DNA from 3 places in the Streptomyces bugieae genome. Region 1 is predicted to be linked to each of the others. Evidence: riboswitches for the same ligand, from Rfam matches in the RefSeq annotation. Region 1 holds a riboswitch; each other region holds the start of a gene.

What was found. Region 1 has a riboswitch for cyclic di-AMP ahead of V2J85_RS25300 (M23 family metallopeptidase). Riboswitches for the same ligand answer to the same signal wherever they lie in the genome.
Region 2: another riboswitch for cyclic di-AMP. It lies ahead of V2J85_RS36455 (M23 family metallopeptidase); the one in region 1 lies ahead of V2J85_RS25300 (M23 family metallopeptidase).
Region 3: another riboswitch for cyclic di-AMP. It lies ahead of V2J85_RS35820 (transglycosylase family protein); the one in region 1 lies ahead of V2J85_RS25300 (M23 family metallopeptidase).

The regions. Positions count from the first base shown of each region.
Region 1 is NZ_JAZBJP010000019.1:28,162-33,808, reverse strand. Features, by position in the region: gene V2J85_RS25315 (DNA gyrase/topoisomerase IV subunit A) at 1-534, opposite strand, end outside; gene V2J85_RS25310 (M16 family metallopeptidase) at 881-2,218, shown strand; gene V2J85_RS25305 (M16 family metallopeptidase) at 2,254-3,636, shown strand; cyclic di-AMP (ydaO/yuaA leader) riboswitch at 3,912-4,065, shown strand; gene V2J85_RS25300 (M23 family metallopeptidase) at 4,078-4,878, shown strand; gene V2J85_RS25295 (GntR family transcriptional regulator) at 5,059-5,647, shown strand, end outside.
Region 2 is NZ_JAZBJP010000045.1:21,239-26,885, forward strand. Features, by position in the region: gene V2J85_RS36450 (aldo/keto reductase) at 1-608, opposite strand, end outside; gene V2J85_RS36455 (M23 family metallopeptidase) at 760-2,004, opposite strand; cyclic di-AMP (ydaO/yuaA leader) riboswitch at 2,016-2,161, opposite strand; gene V2J85_RS36460 (DUF2332 domain-containing protein) at 2,464-3,807, shown strand; gene V2J85_RS36465 (PP2C family protein-serine/threonine phosphatase) at 3,910-5,052, opposite strand; gene V2J85_RS36470 (hypothetical protein) at 5,400-5,647, shown strand, end outside.
Region 3 is NZ_JAZBJP010000042.1:32,702-38,348, forward strand. Features, by position in the region: gene V2J85_RS35800 (Ppx/GppA phosphatase family protein) at 1-166, opposite strand, end outside; gene V2J85_RS35805 (DUF501 domain-containing protein) at 163-714, opposite strand; gene V2J85_RS35810 (FtsB family cell division protein) at 871-1,323, opposite strand; gene eno (phosphopyruvate hydratase) at 1,500-2,780, opposite strand; gene V2J85_RS35820 (transglycosylase family protein) at 3,072-3,728, opposite strand; cyclic di-AMP (ydaO/yuaA leader) riboswitch at 3,736-3,902, opposite strand; gene V2J85_RS35825 (LysM peptidoglycan-binding domain-containing protein) at 4,156-5,193, opposite strand; gene V2J85_RS35830 (cytochrome P450 family protein) at 5,444-5,647, opposite strand, start outside.

The DNA of each region.
Region 1 (5,647 bases):
GAGGAGGTTCGGATACGCGGCGGGGAGGGCGACCGGCTCCCGCTCCTGGCCGTCGTAGTTCGGCGAGAAGTCGACGGTGTCCTCGTCGATCGACTCGGTCATCAGGGACGTCGCGGACGCCATCCGGCATTCCGTGTACCGCATCGCGGCCGGCGGGTCGTCGTTGCCGAGCGAACCGAAGTTGCCGTGGCCGTCGACCAGCGGCAGCCGCATCGAGAACGGCTGCGCCATGCGGACCAGCGCGTCGTAGATGGACGCGTCGCCGTGCGGGTGGAGCTTACCCATCACCTCGCCGACGACCCGGGCGCACTTCACATAGCCGCGGTCGGGGCGCAGGCCCATCTCGTTCATCTGGTAGAGGATGCGGCGGTGCACGGGCTTGAGGCCGTCGCGGGCGTCCGGCAGGGCGCGCGAGTAGATGACCGAATACGCGTACTCGAGGAAGGAACCCTGCATCTCGTCGACGACGTCGATGTCGAGGATCCTCTCCTCGAAGTCGTCCGGCGGCGGGGTCTTCGTGCTGCGGCGGGCCATCGCGGCTGCGGCTCCTTCTGCTGCGTCTACTGCCGAGGTCGGGGACGGCGCCGGAGCGTCGTCGGTCAATCAGCCGGGTCGATCAGCTGGGGGATCAACCGGCGAGTATCTCTGAGTCTGACGCGGACCATTGTGGACCGCCCCACTGACAACGCCGACCGCGACTCCCCCTTCCGCCCCTGCGGCGGCCCGTGGGCGGCCCCCACGACGGCTTGCGGGCGGCCCCACGACGGCCCGGCGCGGGCCCTCGTTCGGGGGCGGCCCTGCGGGAACTTCGCCAGATGCCGACGCGGTTGCATACAGTGACAGAACTTCCTCGCAAGCGATCGAAGGGACGTACATGCCCATGGGTCACACGGCCACAGAACAAGCCGGCTCCGGCGGCCTGACAGCGACCGAGCACCGGCTGGCCAACGGCCTGCGCGTGGTGCTCTCCGAAGACCACCTGACCCCGGTCGCAGCGGTCTGCCTGTGGTACGACGTCGGCTCCCGCCACGAGGTCAAGGGCCGTACGGGCCTGGCTCACCTCTTCGAGCACCTGATGTTCCAGGGTTCCGCGCAGGTGAAGGGGAACGGCCACTTCGAGCTGGTGCAGGGCGCCGGCGGTTCGCTCAACGGCACCACGAGCTTCGAGCGCACCAACTACTTCGAGACCATGCCCGCCCACGAGCTGGAGCTCGCGCTCTGGCTGGAGGCGGACCGCATGGGCTCGCTGCTGACCGCACTCGACGAGGAATCCCTGGAGAACCAGCGCGACGTCGTCAAGAACGAGCGCCGCCAGCGTTACGACAACGTCCCTTACGGCACGGCCTTCGAGAAGCTGACGGCCATGGCGTACCCGGAGGGTCATCCGTACCACCACACCCCCATCGGGTCGATGGCCGATCTGGACGCCGCCTCCCTGGAGGACGCCCGGGCGTTCTTCCGTACGTACTACGCGCCCAACAACGCCGTCCTGTCGGTCGTCGGCGACATCGACCCCGCCCGGACGCTCGCCTGGATCGAGAAGTACTTCGGCTCGATCCCCTCCCACGACGGCAAGCAGCCGCCCCGGGACGGCACGCTGCCCGATGTGGTCGGCACCGAGCTGCGCGAGGTCGTCGAGGAGGAGGTGCCCTCCCGTGCCCTGATGGCGGCCTACCGCCTGCCGCACGACGGCACCCGTGAGGCGGACGCCGCCGACCTCGCCCTGACCGTCCTGGGCGGCGGCGAGTCCTCCCGCCTGTACAACCGGCTGGTGCGTCGCGACCGCAGCGCCGTGGCCGCCGGTTTCGGCCTGCTGCGGCTGGCCGGTGCGCCCTCCCTGGGCTGGCTGGACGTGAAGACGTCCGCCGGGGTGGAGGTGCCCGCCATCGAGCGCGCGGTCGACGACGAGCTGGCGCGGTTCGCCGCCGAGGGGCCCACCCCGGAGGAGATGGAACGGGCGCAGGCCCAGCTGGAGCGCGAATGGCTGGACCGTCTGGCGACGGTCAGCGGCCGCGCCGACGAACTGTGCCGGTTCGCCGTCCTGTTCGGTGACCCGCAGCTCGCGCTGACCGCCGTGCAGCGGGTCCTGGACATCACCCCCGAGGAGGTGCAGGCGGTCGCCAAGGCCCGGTTGCGCCCCGACAACCGTGCGGTGCTCGTCTACGAGCCCACCGAGCCGGCCGGCAACGCCGCCGAGGAAGGGGAGACGGAGCAGTGAGCGACGACACCCGCCAGGATTCCGCAGGGAGCACCATGCAGTTCCACCCGCAGCCCCAGAGCGGCGCGCCCAAGCCGTGGGCCTTCCCGGCCCCCGAGCGCAGCCAACTGCCCAACGGCCTCACGCTCCTGACCAGCCACCGCCCCGGCCAGCAGGTCGTCGCGGTCGAGATCAACCTCGTCGCCCCGCTGGACGCCGAGCCCGAGGGCCTGGACGGCGTCGCCACGATCATGGCGCGCGCCCTGTCCGAGGGCACCGACAAATACGACGCGGAGGGCTTCGCCGCCGAGCTGGAGCGTTGCGGCGCCACCCTGGACGCGCACGCCGACCACCCCGGCGTACGCGTCTCCCTGGAGGTCCCGGCGTCCCGGCTGACCCGTGCGCTCGGCCTGCTCGCCGATGCGCTGCGCGCCCCCGCGTTCCCGGAGAGCGAGATCGAGCGGCTGGTCCGCAACCGCCTCGACGAGATCCCGCACGAGCTCGCCAACCCGGCCCGGCGTGCGGCTATGGCGCTCTCCAAGGAGCTGTTCCCGGCCACCGCGCGGATCTCCCGCCCCCGTCAGGGCACCGAGGAGACCGTCGCGCGGATCGACGCCGCGGCCGTGCGCGCCTTCTACGACGCCCACGTCCGGCCCGCCACGGCCACCGCCGTGATCGTCGGTGACTTCACCGGCGTCGACCTGGCCGCGGCGCTCGCCGACACCCTCGGCGCCTGGAGCGGTTCGACCGCCGAGCCGGTCAAGGCCACCCCGATCGCCGCCGACGACACCGGCCGCGTGGTGATCGTGGACCGCCCCGGCGCCGTCCAGACCCAGCTGCTCATCGGCCGGATCGGCGCCGACCGGCACGACCGCGTGTGGCCGGCCCAGGTGCTCGGCACGTACTGCCTGGGCGGCACCCTCACCTCCCGTCTGGACCGCGTCCTGCGCGAGGAGAAGGGCTACACCTACGGCGTGCGCGCCTTCGGCCAGGTACTGCGCTCCACGGCCCCCACGTCCCCCGAGGGCACCACCGGCGCGGCGCTGCTCGCCATCAGCGGCTCGGTGGACACCGCCTCCACCGGGCCCGCGCTGGAGGACCTCTGGAAGGTGCTGCGGACCCTCGCGGCAGAGGGGCTGACGGACGAGGAGCGGGACGTCGCGGTGCAGAACCTCGTCGGGGTGGCGCCGCTCAAGTACGAGACCGCGGCGGCCGTCGCGGGCACCCTCGCCGACCAGGTGGAGCAGCAGCTCCCGGACGACTTCCAGGCGCAGTTGTACCTCCGGCTCGCGGAGACCGGCACGGTCGAGGCGACCGCCGCCGCCGTCAACGCCTTCCCGGTGGACCGCCTGGTGACCGTCCTGGTGGGCGACGCCGCGCAGATCACCGAGCCCGTCAAGGCGCTGGGCATCGGAGAGGTGAAGGTCGTCAGCGGCTGATCCGCCCAGGGCGCATGACGACGCGTCACGACCGGTCGGCTCCCGCGGTGTTCGCGCACCGCGGGAGCCGTCGTATGTCCGCCGCTCGTCGGCCGGAGTCCGTACCTGTCCGCCCGAGTCCGTCGGTTGTCCGTCGTATGTCCGGTTTGTAAGGGCTCGTTGGGTCGGAACTTGTGGGATCCCGCACAAAATCGTGGTTCCGTTTGGCTCCGCGAAGTGGCCCCGATTAGCGTCGGTCCGGCTGTTCGTCACAACTCCGCCACAACAGTGGCACCGGACAGTCATCGCCGAGTCCCCGTACGGCGCGAGCCAGGGGAGCCGGGGACCCACGTCCCTGGGGTGAATCGGGCCCCTCTCCGGAGGAGCCCGTAGGAGACCTTCCTGCTCCGAACCCGTCAGCTAACCCGGTAGGCGAGAGGGAAGGAAAGGACAAGCCAGCACATGGCGTTCACCCGTGCCACCGGGAAGCACCGCCGGGCCAGCCGCAGCGCCCGGACGACCCGCAAGCTCGCCGGCATAGCCACCCTCGCGACCTCCGGCGTCGTCGGCACCCTGGCCTCGCCGGCGCTGGCCGCCACCGACGCGGCGCGCACGCAGGACACCGGCCTCACCCAGGCCGTCGTGCTCGGTGACGAACTCGCCCACCGCCTGGAGGTCCAGGCCGACGCCCAGCAGGCCGCCGCCGAGACCGCCGCCGTGCAGGCGAAGGCCGAGGCCGAGGCCAAGAAGCGCGCGGCGGAGGCCGAGCGGCACGCCGAGGCGGCCAGGAAGAAGGCCAAGGCCGAGCGCGAGGCCAAGGAGCGGGCCGCCCGGGACGCCGAGCGCAAGCGTCTGAACGCCTTCGTCGCCCCCGTCGCCGACTCCTACGTCTCCACCGGCTACAAGGCGTCCAGCAGCCTGTGGTCCTCCGGAAGCCACACCGGCATCGACTTCCACGCCGCCACCGGGACCTCCGTCCACGCGGTCGGCGCGGGCACCGTCGTCGAGGCCGGCTGGGGCGGCTCGTACGGCAACAACATCGTGATCAAGATGCACGACGGCACGTACACCCAGTACGGCCACCTGTCGTCGATCGGCGTCTCGGTCGGCCAGACCGTCACCCCCGGCCAGCAGATCGGCCTCTCCGGGGCCACCGGCAACGTCACCGGCCCGCATCTGCACTTCGAGGCCCGCACCAGCCCGGACTACGGCTCCGACATCGACCCGATCGCGTATCTGCGGTCGCACGGCGTCAACGTCTGAGCCGGCGTCCGGCCGCCCCGCCCGCACCCCCGGCGCACGCCTCCGCATCCCCGCGCCCGCTGGCCAAAAAATATCGCCGAATACGCGGAGTCCGTCGGAAAAACCGTGCCGGTCGAATAGAGTCTCGGAAAAGCCGCCGACCGGCGGCGTTTTCCGGGGATTACGGCGGAGGCACGATCGATGCGAGGCCATATTTCCGCGCATGCGGTGTGCACGGCGATTCGCGAGGACATCATCTCCGGTGCACTGGCGCCGGGGAGCCGGCTGATCGAGGAGATCCTGGCGGCGCGCTACGGCGTCTCCAGAGTGCCGGTCCGCGAAGCGCTGCGCACCCTGCAGTCGGAGGGCTTCGTCACCACCCGCCACCACGCGGGCGCCTGCGTCGCCGAGCCCACCGAGCAGGAGGCCGCCGACCTGCTCGACATCCGTGCCCTGCTGGAGCCGCTGGGTGCGGCCCGCGCGGCCGCCCGGCGCACCCCCGCCCATCTGAAGGTGCTGCGCGGTCTGGTACGGCTCGGCCGCGAGCGGGCCCGCCACGGCAACCCCGCCGACCTGCGCCAACTCGACGGCTGGTTCCACGAGACGCTGGCCCAGGCGGCCGGCAGTCCCAGCCTGACCGCACTGCTGACCCAGCTGCGCCGCAAGATCGAGTGGATGTATGCGGTGGAGCCGCCGCCGCGGGCCGGTGAGGCGTGGGACGACCACGGCGCGGTGCTGGACGCGGTGGCCCGGGGCGACGCGGAACGGGCCCGCGCCCTGATGGCGGCGC
Region 2 (5,647 bases), on a different contig from region 1:
TCGGCGAGTTCGCCCTCGTACGTGTCGCGGGAGACCAGGTTGTAGTGCGGCTGCAGGGCCACGTAACGGGCCACGCCCTCGCGGTCGGAGAAGGCGAGGGACTCCGCGAGGCGCTGCGCGGAGATGTTGGAGGCGCCGATCTCCCGGACCTTGCCGGCCCGGACGAGGTCGTCCAGGGCGGTCAGGAACTCGCCGACCTCGACCGACTCGTCGTCGTAGTGGGTGTAGTAGAGGTCGATGTAATCCGTGCGGAGACGGGTGAGGGACTCCTCGACCGCGGACTTGATGGTGGCGGCGGACAGACCCTTGTAATCGGGGTGCGCGCCGACCTTGGTGGCGATGACGATGTCGTCGCGATGGCCGCGGGAGGCCAGCCAGTTGCCGAGGACCGCCTCGGACTCGCCGCCCTTGTTGCCGGGCACCCAGGCCGAGTACACATCGGCGGTGTCGATGAAGTTGCCACCGCCCGCCACGTACGCGTCGAGTACGGCGAACGACTCGGCCTCATCGGCGGTCCAGCCGAAGACGTTGCCCCCGAGGGAGAGGGGGGAGACGGACAGCGAGCCCAGGGCCCTGGGCGTACGGGAGTTGTTGCTTGTCGCGCTCATGGTGGGGGCAGCGTCGCGGGGCGGGTGGTTATTCCCGCTTACGGGAGTTATTCCCGTTCCTCGGATACTCCCGTTCCTCGGATACTCCGGTTCCCCGGACGGCGGCCACCCTCGCGCCGTGGCCGCCCGCCCCGCCCCGCCCGTCAGGTGTTCAGACGTTGACGCCGTGGTCGCGCAGCCAGGGCATCGGGTCTATCGGGTCGCCGGCGCCGGGGCGTACCTCCAGGTGGAGGTGGGGGCCGGTGACGTTGCCCGTGGCGCCGACCCGGCCGATGACGTCGCCGGTGCTGACCTTGCCCGAGGTCTTGACCATCGAGGACAGGTGGCAGAACCAGAGCTCGGTGCCGTCGTCGAGGGTCAGGACGATGCGGTAGCCGTACGAACCGGCCCAGCCGGCCTGGGTGATGGTGCCGGAGTGCACCGCCTTGACGGGTGTGCCGGTCGGGGCGGCGAAGTCCTGGCCGGTGTGGTCCGCGACCCAGCGGTCACCGGCCTGCCCGAAGCTCGCGGTGAGGGTGTACGAGGAGACCGGGGTGATGAAGCTCTGCGCCAGTTTGGCGAGGCGTTCGGCCTCCGCCTTTCGGCGGGCCTCCTCCTCGGCCTTGCGCCGGGCCTCGGCCGCCGCCTCCTTCTTGGCGGCCGCGGCCTTCTCCGCGGCCTTCAGGTCCGCGGCGGCGTCCGTCGTGGCCTGCTTGATCGCGGCCTGCTCGGCGGCCTCGCGGGCCTCCTGTTCGGCGGCGCCCTGCTGGGTGTCGGCCTGCTGGAGGATGCGGCTGCGCAGCGCCTCGCCGGCGTTCGCGCCGGAGCCGGAGTCCGTACCCGTACCCGCGTCGGAGCCCGTGCCCGAGCTCGATCCGGCGTCCGTGTCTCTGCCCGGGCCGGTGAGCGGGTCGGCGGAGGTGGCGGCGGAAGCGGTGTGCGCGCCGCCGTCGCCGTGCGAACCGCCGTCGGATATCAGGTCGCCGACGCCGGGCAGGGAGGCGGCGTCCGGGAGGTGGTCGGCGACCGCGTCGGCCACTCCGCCGAGGTCGGGCATCGAGATCGGCACCGGCGGCCGGCCCTCGGCCGTGGCCATCCCGCCCGCACCGACCGCCGCGATGACGCCGACGCCCAGGACCGTGCCACCGCGGGCGAGGCCACCGCCGCGCTGCTTGGCCACCCGGTGCTTGCCGCGGACCGGGCGGACGGACTCCTCGGTGGGGTTCCATTCCTCCCACTGGCCGTCGGCGTCACCGTTCGTCCCGCCGGCCGTCGCGAAACGGGCGTCGGTGACGAAAGCGGTGTCGCCGGGACCCGCGAAGGCGTGGGGAGCTCCCGACGCGTACGGGGCGCCCGGGCCCCGGTCGTCGGACTCGTAGGTGGACGGAGCCTCGGGGACGGGCCTGTTGGACGCCACGGGGGCGCACTCCTTTCCTTCCTTCTCGCCTACCGGGTTAGCTGACGGGTTCGGAGCAGGAAGGTCTCCTACGGGCACCCTCTGGCGAAGGCGTCCGATTCACCCCAAGGTGGTGGTTCCCCGGTTCCCTTGGTGCAGTTCGAGGTGCTGGAGGTGCGTGAAAAGCGCGTGCGGGATTCGGCGTCGGCGCACGGTGCCGCCTCTTGCGGCGGCTGGGACGACCGCGCTGCGTTATCGGACAGTAATAGAGATCGCGGCGGTTTTCCAAGCCTTCCCGGGAATCCATATGCCTCGCGCACCAGCTTTGGCGTGGTCTTTTCCGGTCACCATGGCCATAAATCGGGCGAGTTGGCCGCACCACCCCGTGCCGCGTCTAAACGATCTCTCGATGATTGTGCGTCAGTTGTTATGCGGAGGGGTGCCTGCCCATTACGGAACGTGAAGACGTAACGTCGGATCATGGTCGTCAACGCCGAGCGCCCTGGACACTCCGAGCGCCCCGGACCCTCCGAAAGTCCCGGATACGCCGAGAACCCCGGACCCGCCGAACGCCTCCGCAACACCGGTCACGGGCGGCACGGCCGTCCCGGCCACCGCGGCGGCACGACCGGAAGCGCCCAGGACGTGGCGCGGCGGTACCAGGAGTTCTCCTGGCGCGAGGCGCGCGGGCGGTCCGACGCCCACGAGGAGTTGAGCGCACGGATCGGCCAGGACCAGGAGTTGTGCGAGCTGCTGGCGGGGTCGCTGCCGGCCGGCGACAAGCAGCAGCCCCAGCTCCTGCTCGCCGCCGTCCGCCATCTCGACGGCCCGCACGCGGAGCAGGGCCCGCGCGGCGCGGCGGCCTACGGCCGCTGGCGCGAATGGACGATCCGGCACTGGGACCAGGTGCGGGACGTCATCCTGCGCCGCGGCACCCAGACCAACGAACCGGCCCGCTGCGCCACCCTGCTGCCGCTGCTCGCCCGGCTGCCCCAGCCGCTGGCCCTGCTGGAGGTCGGCACCTCGGCCGGGCTGTGTCTGCACCCGGACCGCTATCGGTACGCGTATGGATACGGATACGAAGAGGGCTCCGGATACGAAGACGGCTACGGGTACGAAGGCAGGTACGGATACGGGGACGCGGGCGCGCCGGGTCCCGGGCACCCGGGCGGGCACGGAACGGGAGCCCACCACCGGGTCGTCGGCGCCGGAGCGCACGCCCCGCTCGTCGAAGTGGGCGCCTTTGACAGCCCCGTGGTCTTCCCCTGTCAGGTGCAGGCGCCGGTGCCGGCGCCGGCAGCGCAGCGGGCGCACGTCCCCGCCCGGCTCCCCGAGGTCGTCTGGCGGGCCGGGATCGATCTCGCACCGCTCGACCCGGTCGCCGAGCCGGACGACCTGCGCTGGCTGCGGTCGCTCGTATGGCCCGGCGACGAGGCGCGGGCGGACCGGTTGTCCGCGGCCGTCGACGCGGTGCGGGCGGTGCCGCGACCGCGGATCGTCCGCGGGGACCTGATCGACGAACTGCCCGCGCTGGCGGCCGAGGCACCGGACGGGGCGACCCTGGTCGTGTTCCACACCTCCGTGCTGAGCTATCTGCCGTTCGCCCGGCGCGAGGAGTTCGCCCGGCTCGTACGGTCGGTCCTCGACGGGCGGGACGGCGGCGGGCACTGGGTCTCCCAGGAGCACCACTCCGTGCTGCCGTGGCTCCCCCTGCCCGCGCACCACACCCCGCGCCCGGACGACCCGCTGCAGCTGACCCTCGCCCTGGACGGGCACCCGGTCGCGCTCACCGGCCCGCATGGACAGAGCTTCCGCCCGCTGTAGTGGGCCCCTGACGGTCCTTTGGCACACCCTTGTCGGAGCGTCCGCCCGCTGTGGAGCGCCGGGTCGGCGGCCTTGCGCGTACCCCCGCAGGTCGCCGAGCTCTCACTCCCCCATCGGCCGCTGCAGCGCCAGCAGGGCCATGTCGTCCGCCGGGGCGCCGCCGGTGTGCCGGGCGACGTCCTCGATGAGGGCGTCCAGGAGGCCGCCGGGACCCGGGAAGTGCCGGCCGCGGAGCTTGTCCGCGGGGTCGTAGAAGCGGCCGCGCAGGTCGCGGGCCTCGGTCACGCCGTCGGTGAAGAAGAGGAGCAGCGCGCCGGCCGGGAAGAACGACTCGTCGGAACGGTCCGGCCAGCCCGCCACCTCGCTCATCCCCAGCGGCAGCGCCGGCGCGGCGGGCGTCAGCTCGCACAGCCCGCCGTCCGGGCCCAGCAACAGGGGCGCCGGATGGCCACGGTTGAGGACCCGCAGCACCGACCGCCCGCCGGCGGGGATCTCGGCCAGGACCGCGGTGGTGAACCCCTCGTACCGGTCGATTCCCGCGCGCCGCCCGCCCTCCCGTTGCAGCGCCCGCTCCAGCCGGCCGGCCACCGCCTCCAGGGTGGCCTCCTGTTCCGCCGCCTCCCGGAAGGCCCCGATGACGACCACGGCGGCCTCCACCGCCTCCAGACCCTTGCCGCGGACGTCGCCGACGATCAGCCGTACGCCGTGCGGGGTGTCCTGCACGGCGTAGAAATCGCCGCCGATCCGGGCGTCCGCCCGCGCGCCCACGTACCGGGCGGCGACCGCGAGCCCGCCGAGCCGCTCGGGCGGCGCCGGCAGGACGGCCCGCTGCGCGGCCTCCGAGACGTCCCGTACGGACGCCAGGTGGGCGTCGGACATCCGGACGACGCGGTTGATGGCGAGCGCCAGCAGGGCGACCACGAAGACGGTCGCGATCTCGGTCACCGACTCGTGGGTGTCCTGGGCGGCGCTGCGGTACGTCACCACCATGGACTCACCCGCCATGGCGGCCAGGGCCGTGAGGGCGGTGGCGGGCAGCGAGAAGAGCGGCGCCGCCACCAGCGGGGCGGCGGAGAAGAAGGGGGCGGCGGTGTAGCTGGGCGGCGTCGCCATGTCGAACGCGAGGCCGCCGAGGATGAGGACGGCGGGGAGCCAGCAGGCCAGGCTCCGGCCCACCGGGGACATCCGGGCCCGGCGCGCCCGGCGCTCCCCGTCGCCCGTGGAGGGCCCGTCGCCCTGCAGCATCCGCACCGGCCTCTTCCCGCTCCGCCCGTCCGCCGTACGAGCACCGGCATGCCGGCCGCACGCCGACGTCACCTCGACGTCCCCAGGCTGTCCGCTCCGGGACGGCCCGGCGAATCCACGGGGGCCGGACGGGTCGCCGCACGACGGGTTCCGCCGGCCCGGCCCGGCCGGGTCGCTGATCGGCCGTATCAGGGTGGTGGCGCGGGGCGGGGGCGTTCATGGTGAAGCTGACCGCTTGCGCAGGCTCGGGCCGGGCCGCAGCGCGGGTACTCCCGATCCGGTCCCGCCGAGGTGAGGCGGACCGGGAAGGGGCGCGGTGGGCCGGTGACGACTGCTGGAGGCTGACTGTGTCATGCACCGAGAGTGATCTGCTGGCGGCTGACGACGGCCGGCTGGAGGAGGTGTTCCGGGCCGCTCCGGCCGGTGAGGTGCCCCGCGGCCCGATGGAGGGCACCGCGATCCTGGGGGCCGGTACCAGCCTGGTGCAGCCGATCGCTGCACTGGTGCGGCTGGCCGCGTGGCGGGGAAAGGTGTTCAGCCCCGAGGGCGGCTACCTGAGCAACCGGCTCGGGCCGTTCGACGCGTTGGCGGTGCT
Region 3 (5,647 bases), on a different contig from region 1:
CCAGCGCCTCCGGCGCCAGCCGCCCGGTGCGGTCCACGTCCTGGCCCAGGCGGACGATCTGCATCCGGCGGTCGAGCTCCTTCAGCTCGCCGGTCGCCGGGTCGACGTCCGCGACCAGCAGGCGGATGGAGTTCGTACCGCAGTCGACGGCGGCGACACGCTTCACTCGGACTCTCCCTCGGTCTCGCTGTCGGTCCCGCTGCACGGGCTCACGCACGGGCCCTTCTTCCACCACTCCGGCAGCATGGCGATCGCCTCGTCACCGAGCGGGTTGACGCCCGGCCCGGCCGCCAGCGAGTGGCCGACGAGGACGTGCAGGCACTTGACCCGGTCGGGCATGCCGCCCGCGCTGGGGAAGCCCTCCAGTACCTCGATGGCGTCCCGCCGCCGGATGTAGTCCTCGTGGGCCGCGCGGTAGGCGGCGGCGAGCTCCGGGTCGGCCGCCAGCCGGTCGGTCATCTCCTTCATCACGCCATTGGCCTCCAGCGTGCCGATCGCGGAGGCCGCGCGCGGGCAGGTGAGGTAGTAGAGCGTGGGGAAGGGCGTGCCGTCCTCCAGGCGCGGCGCCGTCTCGACGACGTCCGGCTGGCCGCACGGGCAGCGGTGCGCGATGGCGCGCAGGCCGCGCGGCGGGCGGCCGAGCTGCTCCTTGAAGGCGGCGATGTCCGCGGCGGTGGGCTCGGTGGGCTCGGTCTGGGGCGGAGGGGTTTCCATGTGCGCTTTCGGTGAGGTGAGGAGTGGAAGGACTGAAGGGCGGAAGGGCGGAAGGGCGGAAGGGCGGTGCGGCGGGGCGGTGCGCGCCGTCCCTGTCGACAGTACGGGTCCGGGCGCGCCGGCGGTACGGGCCGGCGGCACCCCGCGGAGCCGGCGCTACCGCTTGTCGGCCGCGTCGACCGCGTGCCACAGGTTGTCGTACCAGGGGCGCTGCGCGGCCCGCGTCCCCTTGGGGGCGGCGGCGGTGCCGGAGCCGTCCTGGACGATGTATCCGGTCTCGCCCGGCATGACGTAGTGCAGGTGCCGGCGGGCCTGCTGGCGGACGTACTCCGGGTCCTGCCAGCGGGCCTTCTGCTCGCGCAGCCGGTCCAGTTCGGCGCCCGCGTCCCGGGCCTTGCGGCGCTGGTCGGCGATGTCGGAGCGCTGGGAGACGTACTGCCTTATCGGGTACGCGAGCGCGACCACCAGCGAGCACATCACCAGGGCCAGCAGGGCGGCGCGGCCGGTGAGGCGGTTGCGGCGGGCCGGCCGGGCGCGGTAGACGCGGGCGGCGGCCTGCTCGCCGAGCGCCTTGAGTCGGGTCGCGGTCGAGAACCGGTCCGCGGGCACGTCGTCTCCCCTTCACTGACGGACGTCGGTCTGCTTCAAGCAGGTACGTCCCCGGCAACGGTACGGGACCGTCGCCGGGGACGTACGGGGCGCTGGGCGGTCGGCTCGCCCGATCAGCCCTCTCGGGCTCGGGTCAGCCGCCCCGGCGGAACCGCGGGACGCCGAGCTCCGGGGCGTCAGCCCTTGAAGCGGGGGAACGCGCTGCGGCCGGCGTACACCGCGGCGTCGTCGAGGATCTCCTCGATGCGCAGCAGCTGGTTGTACTTGGCGACGCGCTCGGAGCGGGCCGGGGCGCCGGTCTTGATCTGGCCGCAGTTGGTGGCGACGGCGAGGTCGGCGATGGTGACGTCCTCGGTCTCGCCGGAGCGGTGCGACATCATGCACTTGAAGCCGTTGCGCTGGGCCAGCTCGACGGCGTCCAGGGTCTCGGTCAGCGAGCCGATCTGGTTGACCTTGACCAGGAGGGCGTTGGCGGAGCCCTCCTCGATGCCGCGGGCCAGGCGCTCGGGGTTGGTGACGAACAGGTCGTCGCCGACCAGCTGGACCTTGGCGCCGAGCTTGTCGGTGATGACCTTCCAGCCGGCCCAGTCGTCCTCGAACAGCGGGTCCTCGATGGAGACCAGCGGGTAGGCCGCCACCAGCTCCTCGTAGTACTCGGTCATCTCGGCGGCCGAGCGGTCCTTGCCCTCGAACTGGTACTTGCCGTCCTTGTAGAACTCGGAGGCGGCGACGTCCAGGGCGAGCGCGATGTCCTGGCCGGGGGCGTAACCGGCTTCCTTGATGGCCTCGAGGATGAGGTCGAGGGCCTCGCGGTTGGAGCCCAGGTTCGGGGCGAAGCCGCCCTCGTCGCCGAGGCCGGTGGCCAGGCCCTTGGCCTTCAGGACCTTCTTGAGGGTGTGGTAGACCTCGGCGCCCCAGCGCAGGGCCTCGGAGAAGGACTCCGCGCCGATCGGGGCGATCATGAACTCCTGGATGTCCACGTTGGAGTCGGCGTGCGAGCCGCCGTTCAGGATGTTCATCATCGGCACGGGCAGGACGTGCGCGTTCGGGCCGCCCAGGTAGCGGAACAGCGGGAGGTCGCTGGCCTCGGAGGCGGCGTGCGCGACGGCGAGGGAGACGCCGAGGATGGCGTTGGCGCCGAGCGAGCCCTTGTTGTCGGTGGCGTCCAGGTCGAACATGGCCTGGTCGATCAGCCGCTGCTCGGTCGCGTCGTAGCCGACGAGCTCCGGGCCGATCTGCTCGATGACGGCCAGGACGGCCTTCTCCACGCCCTTGCCGAGGTAGCGGTTGGGGTCGCCGTCGCGGAGCTCGATGGCCTCGAAGGCGCCGGTCGAGGCGCCGGACGGCACGGCGGCACGGCCGGTGCTGCCGTCGTCGAGGCCGACCTCGACCTCGACCGTGGGATTACCTCGCGAGTCGAGAATTTCGCGGGCTACGACGACGTCGATGGACGGCACGTTGTCTCCTTCATGGGTGTCTGGAGTTCTGCAGCACGAGCCTAACGGCCCGGGGAGGGTCCGCCTGCCCTTGGCCCGCTCCGTGGGACGGAATAACCCCACAAGCAGCACAAAGGCCCAGCTCACGGGATGTTTGCCGCAATGTTCGCCGAGCGGGGAAAGTCCGGCGGAGCGTCCGGCCGGCGGCGGCGCGGACGGCGGGGTACGGAGAAGCCCCGCCGCGGCGCGCCGGGGGGAGGGGCGCGCCGGACGGGGCCGGTCTCACCAGGGGTGTCCCGGTGCGGGGACGACTCAGACGTGGAGCTTCTGACCCGGGAAGATCAGGTTGGGGTTGCCGCCGATGACGGACTTGTTGGCCGCGTAGACGGCCTTCCAGTGGGTGCCGTGCGCCTTGGCGATCTTGGCGAGGGTGTCGCCGGCCTTGACGGTGTAGTTGCCGTGGCCCTGGTTCTTCTTCGGGGCGGCCGGGGTGCTCTCGTGCTTCGGGGCGGCCGGGGTGCGCTTGACCGCCGCGTCGCTCTTCTCCGGTGCGGACTTGGCGACCGGGGTGCTGCTGTCCAGGTCGGGGGACGGGCCACCGGCGGTCAGACCGCCGGCGCCGGCGCAGGACCAGGCGCCCGGGCCCTGGAGGGCGAGGAGCTTCTCGGCGGCGGCGATCTGCTGGGACTTGGTGGCCAGGTCGGCGCGCGGCGCGTACTTGGTGCCGCCGGCGGCGGCCCAGCTGGAGTTGGAGAACTGCAGGCCACCGTAGTAGCCGTTACCGGTGTTGATCGACCAGTTGCCGCCGGACTCGCACTGGGCGACCTTGTCCCAGGTGGCGACGGAGGCGGCGGAGGCAGAGGTGGCGCCCATCAGCGGGACGGCCACGGCGGCACCGGCGACACCGGCGAGGGTGGCGACGCGGGCGGCCTTGGAGGGACGACGGTGCTTGCCCTTGAAGATCAGCATGGTTCGTTCGTTTCCTCACCGACGCCTACGAGGTGAGCTGTCGGGTTCGGACTGTGAGTCGCCCGGCCGGTGCCATGAGCACCGGGCTTCACCCCAAGCCGGCTGACCCGCTTTCACGGGCCGGGCCGGCGCCTACCTTGGTTCCCCCGCTCCTGCCTACGGCGCTTGCGCGTCAACTGCCTCCGACCACCGGCAGGACTCGGCGTGTGATCGAAGGGGCCCGCTTTGGCGAGCGGTGATGACCGTAATCAGGAACCACCCGGGTGTTCAAACCCCCTCATCTGGACCGAGTTGACCATTTTTGATCACGGAGGGGTCACAAACCCGCAGGTGGGGACCGGTGCGACGGCAGTGGACCCTTCGGGGCCCACCGCCCCACAACGAGACGCTTGTCTCACTTTCGCCAAAGCGGGCCGAAACCGGCGAACTACCCTGCGGACTGCCCGAGATCGAGCTGCTGACCTGGGTGGATCAGGTCCGCGTCGGAGCCGACGACGTCCTCGTTGCGGTCGTAGAGCGCCGGCCAGCCACCCGGCAGCCGGTGCGCCTGGGCGATCGCTGACAGGCTGTCACCCGGCTGCACGGTGTACCCGTCGCCCTCGGCCGGGGGCGTCCGGTGCGCGTCGTCGCCGCGCGAGGCGTGCCGCCCGCCGGAGGCCCGGTCGCCGCCGTCGCCGTCGCCCCGGTCCGCGTCGCCGCGGTGCCGGCCCGAACCGCCCGGCACGCCGTCCGTCGTCGTACCGCCCTGCGATCCGTCGGAGGCCGTGCCGTCCCCCTTGCCCGTACCGGCGCCGTCGCCGGTACCGCTGGCGTCGCTGCCGCTGGTGCCGTCGTCGGAGGGGGCGGTGGTGCCGGACGGATCCTCGCCCCGGTCGCCCGGCGTCGCGTCGCCGGACGGCCCGGACGAGCCGGAGGTCCGGTCGGGGTCGGGGGACGGCGTGCCGGTGCCGGCGGAGTCCGAGGGGTCGGGAGTGGACGGGGACGGCGTGGCCCGCGACGGCTCGTCACCGGCCGGCCCGTCGTCCTCGTCGCCACCGGGGTCGTCGGCCGTCCCGTCGTGCCAACCGGAGGAGCCGGAGCCGGCGGTCCGGTCGTCGTCCGACGGGTCGGGTATCGGGGTGCTGGTGCCGCCCGGGTCGACCCGCGGCACCCGGCCGTCCTTCGTCAGACCGGCGTTCACCGCACAGCTCGGCCAGGCGTCCGGGCCGAGGTCGTCGAGGATCGTCTCGGCCACCGCGATCTGCTGGGCGCGGCTGGCGAGGTCGGGCCGCGAGGCGTAGGCCGCGCCGCCGTGCCGGTCCCACATGTCCTGGGTGAGCTGGAGCCCGCCGTAGAAACCGTTGCCGGTGTCCGAGCTCCAGATGCCGCCGCTCTCGCACTGGGCGACCCGGTCCCAGGTCGCGGTGTCGGCGGCGTGGGCGCCACCGGCGGAGAGCAGAGGCAGTGCGAGTGCCGAGCCGGTCACTCCCGCCGTGACAAAGATGGCCGGTGCTTGACGGGGGCGACGGTGTCGGCCGTTCCCGGAACGCATGCGGATGCCTTTCGCGCGGCGGTTGAGTTGTCGCGATCCGACGGTTTCCTCGGCACTGTGTTCGAGGAGCCGTCGATCGTGGATCGAAAGGTAGCCGGGGTCACGGGTAGTCACAAGTCGGTGTAGCAAAGATCACGCGCAGGTCACGTCCTGACGCTCTGTCACCATCGGCCTCCGTCGCTGGTCAGGGCCGCTCGGACGTGAACTCCACCGGCAGCGACCGCAGTCCGCGCATGATGAGCCCGCCACGCCACCGCAATTCGGCCGGTTCCACCGCAAGCCGGATGTCCGGAAGCCGGGTCAGCAGGGTGGCGAGCGCGGTCTGCCCTTCGAGCCGGGCGAGCGGGGCGCCCAGGCAGTAATGGATGCCGTGCCCGTATCCCAGATG